2 regions of the Streptomyces sp. NPDC111507 genome follow, and region 1 is predicted to be linked to the other one. Evidence: riboswitches for the same ligand, from Rfam matches in the RefSeq annotation. Region 1 holds a riboswitch; the other holds the start of a gene.
What was found. A riboswitch is a leader RNA that binds a small molecule or an ion and turns the genes downstream of it on or off. The one in region 1 is predicted to bind cyclic di-AMP.
Positions count from the first base shown of each region.

Region 2: it holds a riboswitch for cyclic di-AMP, as region 1 does, so the genes downstream of both, ACZ7M2_RS25235 (C40 family peptidase) here and ACZ7M2_RS24355 (C40 family peptidase) in region 1, are expected to answer to the same signal.

Region 1 is NZ_JBVKBU010000006.1:31,633-37,232, reverse strand. Features, by position in the region: gene ACZ7M2_RS24365 (ATP-dependent Clp protease proteolytic subunit) at 52-708, shown strand; gene ACZ7M2_RS24360 (hypothetical protein) at 716-1,021, shown strand; cyclic di-AMP (ydaO/yuaA leader) riboswitch at 1,399-1,553, shown strand; gene ACZ7M2_RS24355 (C40 family peptidase) at 1,557-2,030, shown strand; gene ACZ7M2_RS24350 (DUF6328 family protein) at 2,118-2,639, shown strand; gene ACZ7M2_RS24345 (ATP-binding protein) at 2,982-3,440, opposite strand; gene ACZ7M2_RS24340 (helix-turn-helix domain-containing protein) at 3,653-4,510, shown strand; gene ACZ7M2_RS24335 (DUF397 domain-containing protein) at 4,523-4,747, shown strand; gene ACZ7M2_RS24330 (8-amino-7-oxononanoate synthase) at 4,707-5,600, opposite strand, start outside.
Region 2 is NZ_JBVKBU010000006.1:213,045-218,644, forward strand. Features, by position in the region: gene ACZ7M2_RS25225 (GOLPH3/VPS74 family protein) at 1-371, shown strand, start outside; gene ACZ7M2_RS25230 (hypothetical protein) at 443-1,636, opposite strand; gene ACZ7M2_RS25235 (C40 family peptidase) at 1,802-3,226, opposite strand; cyclic di-AMP (ydaO/yuaA leader) riboswitch at 3,283-3,452, opposite strand; gene ACZ7M2_RS25240 (diacylglycerol/lipid kinase family protein) at 3,568-4,929, opposite strand; gene ACZ7M2_RS25245 (response regulator transcription factor) at 5,231-5,600, shown strand, end outside.

The DNA of each region.
Region 1 (5,600 bases):
TCTGTACGTCCTGTACATTTTTTACAGAACCCTTCACAGGAGGCGCGTGCCATGAATGAACCGTCCGCCCGTCACGTCCTGTCCGAGTTCACCGAACGGACGAGCATGGGGCACCGGACCCTGGATCCGTACTCGAAGCTGCTCGACGAGCGGATCGTGTTCCTCGGGACGCCGATCGACGACACCTCGGCGAACGACGTGATGGCGCAGTTCATGCACCTCGAATATCTGGCACCGGACCAGGACATCGCGCTGTACATCAACTCCCCCGGCGGCTCGTTCAGCGCGATGACGGCGATCTACGACACGATGCAGTTCGTCAGCTGCGACGTGCAGACCACCTGTCTGGGGCAGGCCGCTTCGGCCGCCGCCGTGCTGCTGGCCGGCGGTGCGCCGGGCAAGCGGTTCGCACTGCCGGGAGCCCGGGTGCTGATCCACCAGCCGTCACTTCCCGAGCCGGTACAGGGACAGGCGAGCGATCTGGCCCTCCAGGCCGAGGAGTTGATGCGCACTCGGAGGCTGCTGGAGGACATGCTCGTACGTCACACGGGGCAGAGTCCTGAACAGGTCGCCGCCGACATCGAGCGGGACAAGATCCTGGACGCTCGGGCCGCGTTGGCGTACGGACTGGTGGACGGGATCATCCCCAGCCGCAAGACCTCGCGCACCGCGCCCGGTGCGAGGAACGCCACACCCGACGCGAGGTGATCCGCCGATGGTGCCCGAACTGCCCCCGCTGCCCGCGCTGACGCGCGCCGAGGCCGAGCTGATCGACCGTTACCTCGACGTGGTCGACCTGCTGGGCCGTATCAACCCGGCCAGGCCCGGAGACACCTACCGCGGGCTGCGTGCCGCCCAGGCGCTGGTCGCCAAGGCCACCGAGCTGCGGGACGCCCTCGCGCTGATGCACCAGCGCGGCGAGAGCGAGGTGCACGCACCGACGCTGGCGCAGGCTCTGCGCGTCCTCGACGGTGAGCGGCGGGCGGCCCGCGTCACCCTGCCGCCCGACGCCGACAACTGACACACCCACACCCGGGTCGCCGTGCGCGCCGAGTCGGCGAGGCGTCCGGCCCGGGGTTCAAACGGACCAGATGGTGTACCCCCTGATGGAGTAGTCACAGGCCCCTTCGGGGAACCGAAAAAGTTGCGCAACGCGCGTAGCCCGGAGGCGGAATGAGACGCTCCGGTGCTGGTGGGCGCGTCGTCGGCGCCCCCAACATCGCCCGAACAGAGGGTCGTCCACCCGAACGGGTGAGTGGTGAGTAACGCCACAAATCGCCGGTTCCGCTCGGATTTTCTGACCGCTATGCGTGAAGATCCCTTCCGACGACAAGCCCCCGCCACAGCGGCGGGGCGGTCCGGGCGGACGCCGAGTCCTGCCGCTGCCCGGATGACCGGTCGACAGAAGTGCATCGGCAGGAGTGGAGGACCCAGCAAGACGGGTCGCCGGAGAGATCCGGGCGGCCCTTGGGGTGAAGCCGCGCAAGCGGCCGGGCTACTTCGCCAGCCCGAATCCGACAGGTCATCCTTCACAGGCGGCTGACGAAGGGTTGCGCATGACTGCGCTCAATCGTGTCCCGTCGCTGTGGACCCGGGCCGGTACGGCCTCGGCGCTCACCCTCGCCGCCGTGGGCGGCAGCCTTGTGGTTCCTGGCGTCGCATCCGACGCCGAAGCGGCCACGCTGGCGACGAAGGCACTTCAGGTCGCGGCTTCCAAGAAGGGCTCCCCGTACCAGTACGGCGCCGCCGGGCCACGCCGCTTCGACTGCTCCGGGCTCACGCTCTACTCGTACAAGAAGGCGGGCAAGACGCTGCCTCGTACGGCCGCGGCGCAGTACAACAAGACACACCACATCTCCGCGTCCCACCGCAAGGCCGGAGACCTGGTGTTCTTCCACTCGGGCCGGAACGTGTACCACGTCGGCATCTACGCCGGGAAGGGAAAGATCTGGCACTCCCCGAAGACAGGGGAGGTCGTGAAGCTGCAGAAGATCTGGACGAAGAGCGTCTGGTACGGCCGGGTCAGCTGACCTGCCCGAGGGGGTGCCGCCGGCCGGCACCCCCTCGGGGTTCCACCCCCGGGCGTGAAAAGCGGACGAACCGGTTACTCGTTCACCATGGCTGAGCGACCTTCCCCCGAGGAACGGAACGAGACGCCCCTGGAGCGCGCCGATCGCAACTTCGGCGAGTTGCTCCAGGAGCTGCGCGTCACGCAGACCGGTGTGCAGATCCTCTTCGCGTTCCTGCTGACGCTGGCGTTCACCCCGCGCTTCCCGTCCCTCGACACGGTGCAGCGCGCCACGTACGTCACCACCCTCCTGCTGGCCGTGGCGGCCGCCGCGCTCTTCACGGCGCCCGCCGCGTTGCACAGGTCGCTGTTCCGGCAGGGCGCGAAGCCGACCATCGTGCGGGTCTCCTCCGTCCTGGCCACGGTCGGGATGGGCGTGCTCATGCTGGCGCTGACGGGATCGGTGCTGCTCGTCGTGGACGTGGCGCTGGGACGCGCCGCCGGGATCGCCTCGGGCGCGGGCACCCTGCTCGTCTGTGTGGCGCTGTGGGGCCTCCTGCCCGGCCTGGTGCACCGTGCCGTCGTCAGCGGAGCGACGGCTCCGAAAGAAGCACCGGACCGAGAACCGTGAGCGCGCTCATCGCCGGACCGCCCGCGGGCACGAACCGCGGCAGTCGGCTGAGGAGGGTGCTCGGCGCCTTCGGGTCGAGCGCCTCGGTGACGAACCCCTGCCGCGGCGGGCGGTCCGTCCCGACCGCCGCCGGCCGCACCGGCCGGACAGCGCGGTCGTAGCGCAGATGGTGGCCGGGACGGCGGCGGCTCCGGTGGGGCCGCGGTCGCCGGGACCGGGAGATCCGCGCCGTACGATCTCCGTCGCCCGCCGGGCCGGGGACCGGTCGGTGCCGCCGACCGAGGTCTTCCGGGCCCCGCCGCGAGGCGCCGGACGGGGCGGACACGACAACTGAGCCGCTCCTCAGGGCTCTTGTGGGCCACCGGCCGTCACCGGCTGGGCCGGCACCGTCCAGGGCAGCTCGATGGCGACCGTCTTGCCGCCCTCGCGGGTGGGCCGGACGACGAGTCTGCCGCCGCATTCGGCGGTCAGCCAGCGGATGATCACCATGCCGCGCCCGTTGTCCTGCTGGACGGCGGCGGGCAGACGTTTGGGAAAGCGCGGATGGCTGTCGGTGACGCCGATCCGCAGATGTTCATCTCGGTCGAGCCGGACGTCCACCGTGAAGGTGGGCGACTGTCCGAAAGTGTGTTGGACGGCGTTGGTGGCTAGTTCTGACACGATCAGGCGTACGGTGTCCGCGACTTCGGCGTCGCACGGCAGGCCCCATTCGGCCAGCACATCGGCGACGAATTTCCGGGCCGCGGAGACCGAGGCGGGATCGCTCGGCAGAGTGACGGATGCTTCCTGGTGATCTGCCATGGCGACGTCGTCCCTTTCCCACGGGACCGGAGTCCGACACGGAGCGGATGGTTCGAGTACGGTCCCGGACTGGTGCTTCGCGCCAGACTGCCATCACTGGGCCGGTCACGGGTGCGATCCACCGAGATATGCATATATCTGTCGCTCGATGCGGTGAACTCTGCGACGGCGGAGCGTATTTGGGCGGCTCGGGAGGAGTAAGGAGTACGGCCATGCAGCACGGTCCCGCGGTGCGCCGCCGCAAGCTCGGTGCCGAACTGCGCGCGCTGCGCGCCGATGCGGGTCTCACCAGTGGTGAGGCGGCCCGTCTCGTCGGCTGGCACCAGTCGAAGGTGAGCCGGATCGAGACCGGTATCAGTGGAGTGAAACCGGCCGATGTGGAGCGCCTGTTGGACGCCTACGCCGTCACGGGGCACGAGTTACGGGAGCTCCTGGTTGGCCTCGCGGGTTCCGAGGGCAACGGCCGCCATCACTGGTGGCACGCCTACCGCGGCGTCCTGCCGCCCACGTACCGCGACTTCATCAGTCTGGAGTCCCAGGCCAGCGGCATGCGCACGCTGGAGACCTCGGTGGTACCCGGACTGCTCCAGACGTCCGAGTACGCGCGGGAGGTGACCCGGGTCGCCGTCGGCGGCCTGGAGGACGGCAAGCTCGACGCTCTCGTCGAGGTGCGCCTCGCCCGGCAGGACGTCCTGCGTTCGAATCCGCCGCTGGAACTGACCGCGGTCCTGGACGAGGCCGTGTTAAGACGCGAGGTCGGCGGCCCGGAGGTGATGGCTCGGCAACTGGAGCGTCTGCGGGAGGCTGCCACCCTGCCTCAAGTGCGGCTTCAGGTCCTGCCGTTCGCCGCGGGAGCCCATATCGGCGTCACCGGGCCTTTCGTTATCTTCTCATTTCCGAACACAACTGATCTGGATGTGGTTGTTCTCGACCACTTGACGAGTAGCCTCTATCTCGAACGGAAAGAAGACCTTCAGGCCTACACCGAGGCCTTCAACGCCCTTCAGTTCCACGCCCTTTCGCCCGAGGACTCGTTGGACTACATCGCCGGGATAGGTGACGGCGCGTAAGGAGGCACCCCCATGACTGCACTGCCTCGGTACGTACTTTCCAGTACTTCACTCCACGACGTGCGATGGCTGCGCAGCAGCCGCAGTACGGGAATGAACAACTGCGTCGAGACGGCCCGACCCGGCCCAGGACCCTGGGCCGGACTGGTCGCCGTGCGCGATTCCAAGAACAAGGCGGGCCCCGCCCTGCTCTTCACTATCGCCAGTTGGGAGGGCTTTGTCGCCGGACTGAACTGATCACGCCGACGGCGTGCTCGATCTGTGCGTCGGTGAGGTCCGCGCGGGCGGTCAGCCGCAGCCGTGAGATGCCGTCCGGCACGGACGGGGGGCGGAAGCAGCCGACGGCGAGTCCCGCTTCCCGGCAGTCGGCGGCCCACCGCACGGCCTGTTCGGGGGACGGTGCGCGCACGGAGACCACGGCGGCGTCCGGTCGTACGGCTTCCAGGCCCTCGGCGGTCAGCCGGGTGTGCAGCGCCGTCGCCACCGCGCGAGCCCGGGCGGCGCGCTCCGGCTCACGGCGCAGCAGCCTGAGCGCCGCGAGGGCCGCGCCCGCCGCCGCGGGCGCGAGACCGGTGTCGAAGATGAAGGTGCGCGCCGCGTTGACCAGGTGGTCGATGACCGGGGCGGGGCCGAGGACGGCTCCGCCCTGGCTGCCGAACGACTTGGAGAGCGTGGCGGTCACGACCACGTCCGGCGCGCCCGCGAGCCCAGCGGCCTGCGGGGCGCCCCGGCCGCCGTCGCCCAGGACGCCCAGCCCGTGTGCGTCGTCGACGAGCAGCGCCGCGCCGTGCTCGCGGCAGGCGGTGGCGAGTTCGGCCAGCGGGGCCGCGTCGCCGTCCACCGAGAAGACCGTGTCGGACAGGGCGACGGCAGGACCCTCGTGCGTGCCCAGCGCCTTGCGCACGGCGTCGGGGTCGGCGTGCGCCACGACCTGGGTCGCGCCCCGGGCGAGCCGGCAGCCGTCGATGAGGGAGGCGTGGTTGCCCGCGTCCGAGACGACCAGCGAGCCGTGCGGCGCGAGCGTGGTCACGGCGGCGAGGTTGGCCGCGTAGCCGGAGGAGAAGACGAGCGCGGACTCGAAGCCGCAGAA
Region 2 (5,600 bases), 180 kb from region 1:
TCGAGGACTGGCTGTGGCGCAGGGGGCGCGGCCTGGCAGCGGTCCATCTCGCCGCCCTCGAGGCGGACGGTCAGCTGACCCGGCAACGCCAACGCCGGCTGCTTTTCGGGGCCGTCCGGATGGTCGTGGTCGACTCGCCCGCCCGGCGCCGGGCCCTGCACCGCTGGGCCGCCGACGAGCCCGTCCTCGTCTCTCTCGCGGCGGCCGTCGGGATTCCGGCCGAGCAGGGCGCGGACGTACCGGTCGTGACCGACGACGCGGTGACGACCGTGCTGGCCGCCGTCAACGACGCGGTCATGGAACTGGAAGCGGTACGCCAGCGCCGGTCCATCGAGAACGCGGCGTTCGCCAATCTCTGGCGAGGCGCGTGACGCGAGCGGGCACGCCGCGACACGCTGGTTTCAGAGGGTGGCCTCGGGTCGGCGCCGGTTTCCGGTAGCGATCACTCGCCCTTGCCGGGCCCGTTCTCGGGCGTGCCGGTGCCGGTGCCGGTGCCTGTTCCAGTGTCGGTGCCCCCGCCGGTGGCCCGGTCCGGGCCGTCGTCGCGGGCCGCGCGCCGTGCCCGTACGGTGCCCGCGACCCGCTGGAACGTCCGCGTCAGCTGGTGCAGCGGGTTGCCCTCCTGACCGGCGGACGTCTCGTGCGCACCGGACGCCGTCGTCCGGAGGTCCCGGAGCTCGGCCAGCGCCGCATGCGCGAGTTCGGTCGCCTCGCGGTACTGGTCGCGCGACTTCGTCATGGTGTCAAGTGCCTCGGCGTAGACAGCCACCAGCGCCCGCGCCTCCTCCAGCGTCAGCAGCTTCCAGTCCTCCCGGAGGCCGGTGAGGGCGTCCTTTGCCGTTTCCGGCAGCGGCCGGGGCAGCGCCGCGTACCGTACGACCTTCTCCAGGAGCTCCGTCGGCTCCGAGCCGTCGAGGAACACACTGCGTACGGTGCAGTCCTGCTCGTCGTACCCGGGCCGGGCGGGGGAACCGGGCAGGATCACGGCGCCACCGCGCGGCACCCGTACGCCCAGGTCGTACAGCGCCCAGTTGACCGCCTGGAACTGCTCGGGTGCGGCGCGGTGTTCCACGACGCGGTGACGCAGACCGGGCGGGAGCAGCCGGGCCAGCGGGAGGCGACCGCGTTCGTCGGTGGTCATCGCCTCGTGGATGACGACGTTGATGCTCCAGCTGTGCTGCGCGGCCTCCTTGAGCAGGCGGCGCAGTGCCTTGTCCTCCTGCGGCAGCGGGTTGATGTCCCGCAGGCGGAGCCCGGCCACGATGTCGTGGTCCCAGGCGACCTCGTGTCCCTCGGGCCAGAACATGGTCGCGGGAGAGGGCCACGCGAGGTCCCAGGGCCGTTCCGCCTCGGCCACCAGCGTCCAGCGGGTTCCCTCGGCGGCGTGTTCGCGTCCGTCCGTCGTGAGCCGTGCGCGCACCGTGACGGCGTCGTCGACCAGCCAGCGCGCCTCGAAGACATGTCCTTCGGAGTCCGAGGAGTTCTCTGCGTCCAGGTAGTCGTGGATCGTCTCGTCGGCCTTCAGCCTCCGCAGGTTCTCCCTGAGGATCTCCTGCGGGGCGGGCCCGACGTGGCGCCCGCCGGCCAGCCAGACGGTTTCCGGGGCGGTGGCGCGGGCGGTGGAGGGCTTGGGCATGAGTCACTTTGCGGTGGGAGGCGGCGTGGCCTCCCAGTATGGTCAGCGCGGGTGGCCGGTCGGGCGGCGAGGCCCGCGTGGATCACATACATCCCCTCTTGCGGAACTTTGACCGCTCCAGTGCCTTATGTGTGCTTTGAGGTGCCGGAGATGTCGCTGCGTCCGTCACGCCGGGCGCAGCGCGCTGTGAATCGCCTTCTGTCCGGCGAAGAAGAGGGACTCTTCGCGTATCGAGGCACCCGGGCTGGGGGCGTGGATCATCATGCCGTTGCCGGTGTAGAAGCCGACGTGGCTGACGTTGTCGTAGAAGAAGATCAGGTCGCCGAACTGGATGTCGGTCAGGGGAATCGCCGCACCGGCGGTCGCCTGCCCGTGCACGGTACGCGGGAGCGCGACCCCGGCGGCCCTCCAGGCGGCCTGGACGAGGCTGGCGGAGTCGTACGAGTCCGGTCCGGTCGCGCCCCAGACGCACGGCTTGCCGATCTGCTCGCGGGTGAAGGCGAGGGCCTTGGCGGCCTTCCCGCCGTACGCCGACTCCGCGGCGCCGACGGCCGTGTTGACGGAACCGGTGGAGACACCGGTGCCTACGGGCACACCCGCGGCCAGGGGCATTCCCGTGCCGAGGGACATGTCGGCAGCGAGAGGCATCCCCGCACCCATGGTCATGTCCGTGGCCAGCGGTACGCCTCCGCCGAGGGACATGTCCGCGCCGGGCGGCATGCCCGCGGCCAGCGGCATCCCCGTGCCGAGGGACATGTCGGCACCGAACGGCATCCCCGCACCCATGGACATGCCCGCACCGAGCGGCATCCCGGTGCCGAAGGACATGTCCGGGCCGAGTGCGGTCGACTGCTGTCGCTGCCACTCCTCCGCGGCCTGCCGGCGAGCCTGATCCTCCGGGGTGGGCCAGACGGCCTCGGCCGGACGTGACTCGATCGCCGCGGGCCCGGGGTTCCAGCGCGCGGCGTGCTGGGACACCAGATCACGGGCCAGCGCCAGCTTGCGCTGGATCTTCTCCTTGGACGTCTTCAACGAGGACTGCCCCGGCCCGGCGGGCAGCGCGGGCAGCAGGGCCGTGGCGGCCTCCAGCGCGGGTTGCGGCGCAGGCTCCGGCGCGGCCGGCAGTGCGGCGACGGCCCTGGCCGTCAACTCGGCCACGGGCCCGGCGGCCGCCTCGGCGGAGGGGCCCGCCGTCAACTCAAGAACAGGGCGGGCGGTCAACTCCCGCCCACGGTCGGTGAGTCCGTCCTCCGGCCGCTTCGGCGGGCCCGCGGGCCGCGCCTCGGCGGGGGGCTTCGACATCCGGTCGGCCGGCAGCCTGGCAGGCGCGGACGGACCCAGCTGCGCGCGCGCCGCGTCGAACCAGGTTCTGGTGATGTCGTCGAGGGCGGGGTCGCGGCGCCTGCGCGCGCCTTCCGCTGCCGGGTTGACGCGGCTTCGGCTCCCCGTGGTCATCGCGCGGGTCCCGTTGACGAACCCGACGGCGTTCTCGGCCTGGTCGTAGAGGGAGCTGATCCGCTGCTGCACCTCCTCGCGGCTCGGACCGTCCGCGCTACTGAGGGCGGCCGCCGCGCGTGCGGAGTCAGGCATGCCAGGGAGGCTGTTGCCTCCAGGGCGCGGGGTTCGTTCCGGCGCCATGGGAGCCGTACTCCTTCCGTACTCCGCCTACCGGGTCGGCTGTCGGGTTCGGGCGGAAGATTCAGGAAGGCTGCCCTACAGCCCTTGCCCGATCGGGCAGTTGGGCCGATTCACCCCAAGGTCGGTTGGGTCCAGGTTCCGGTTGCCACGGAGGCACCGGATTCGGCGGAGGTCGCGCGACCCGGCGAGGTTCGCCGGAGGGAGTCGTGCGGCCTACCGCCAACTTAGCCAATTTGTGTGCCTGGTGTGAAGATTGGAGCGCGAACTGTCCGATATGTAATTGTGACCTTCGTCTACGTGTTCCGGCCACGACCAGGATGTCGTACGACCGCCGTGCGCCCCATGGTCGCCGCGAGCGTGCGCAACCGGCGCCAGTCCAAGGGGGGTTGGGCCTCCGGCACACCGGGCCGTTCCTTGGGGACGCGGACGCGCAGGGCGCCGGGTTCGACGCGGCAGTGCACCGGGGTGGGCAGGACCAGGGCCTCGCCGTCGATGCCGGCCTCGATCTCCGCGCGGTCGGCGTCGATGACCACCTCACGGGTGGTCAGGACCGCGAGTCCGTCCGGCGCGGGGTCCAGTACGAGCGCGGCGGCCTCGGCCGCGCTGTCCACCGTGATGCCGAGGACACCGAGCAGCCCGGAGTCGAGCCGTTCGCGGCGGCCGAGACCGGCCGGATCGTTGGTGCGGTAGGGGTTGTTGCTCACCAGTACGGCCTGCGGGGCGTCGAGCGTCGTGTCCGCGGCGCGAGCGGTCAGTCGCGGCCCGCGCTGACGGGTGAGCAGGTCGGGCAGGAGGTCCAGGATGGTGCCGATCTTGTCGTCGCGGTACGCGGGACTCTGCACGACCGCCGCGTACGCGCCGAAAGAGGCGTTGTTGACGAACGGGTGGCCGCCGGCGAAGCCGAGGTCCACGCGGAGTTCGACGCCGTCGGTGAGGGCGTCCAGGCAGGTCGCCGGGTCGTCGCGGTCGAGGCCGAGGTCCATCGCGAAGTGATTGCGGGTGCCGGCGCAGACCACCAGGAACGGCAGACCGTGTTCGGCGGCGACGGCCGCGACCAGCGCCTGGGTACCGTCACCGCCGGCGACACCCAGCAGATCCGCGCCGTCCGCGACGGCGGCCCGGGCCAGCGCGGTGACGTCCTGGTGCTCGTCAGGGTCGAGGAGCACGACCTGTGCGCCGAGCCGCTCCGCCTTCTCCCGCAGTCCGAACTTCGCCACCTTGCCACCGCCGGAGTGCGGATTCATGAGGAGGAAGGGGCGCCGCGGCGGCGGTGCCCTGCGTTCCTTCGGGCGCGGGGCGCGCGTCCGGTCGCTCCGCAGGGCGTACCGGCCGCTCCAGACCGCCACGGTCCACAGTGCCAGGGACACGGGAACGGCCCAGAGCAGCCCGGCCACGGCGAACAGGGTGAGCACGGCGCCGGGCACGACGGCCGCCAGCACGGCCGCCACCCAGCGGAGCGGGCCGCGCCGGGTCAGCGCCCACCACAGCGCCGCCGCCGTGACGGCCACGCCGAGGAGCGCGGCCAGGAGCAGCAGTACGCCGTCCACGCCTCCGTAACCGAGCGGCAGCAGCACCGCCAGCGCCGCCGCGATCAGCGCGCCCCTGGCCGCCCACCGTTTCCCGTGGCCGACCCGCGCGCTCGTGTCCACACCCATCGCTCCTCCACGGACGTCGTAGAAGTCCGGCCCTGGCGGGCCCGGCCGCACGGAGGCCCGGTTCGGCGGGTCGTTGGCTGTGTGCGGGGTCGGCCATCGACGACACAGTCGTATGCAACCGTCGGGTCAGGCGCCGCGCAACCGCCACGCTCCGCCTGGCCCGCGCCGACCGGGGCCGGTCCGGACGGTTCTCACCGAACCCTTGGTCCACCCCTCGGGGCCGGGACCGTCGCGGCTGATGCACGATGGGCGGCGGCGGGCCCCGGCAGGACGCCGGGTGTGGCGGGGAGGGACAGTGGTGATGAGTGGGCAGCGCGGCCGTGTCCTGGTCGTGGACGACGACGCGGCGATCCGCCGCTCGCTGGAGCGGGGCCTGAGGCTCGGTGGATTCGCCGTGGATCTCGCCGACGGGGGCCGGCCGGCCCTGGCGGTGGCCCGGCGGACGCCGCCGGATGTGATCGTGCTGGACATCTCGATGCCCGACCTCAACGGCATCGAGGTGTGCAGGGCGCTGCGGGACGAGGACAACGACGTACCCGTGCTGATGCTCTCCGCACTCGACGAGACCGCCGACCGGATCGCGGGCCTGCAGGCGGGCGGCGACGACTACCTCGTCAAGCCCTTCGCCCTGCAGGAGCTGGTCCTGCGGCTGGAGGCACTGCTGCGGCGCC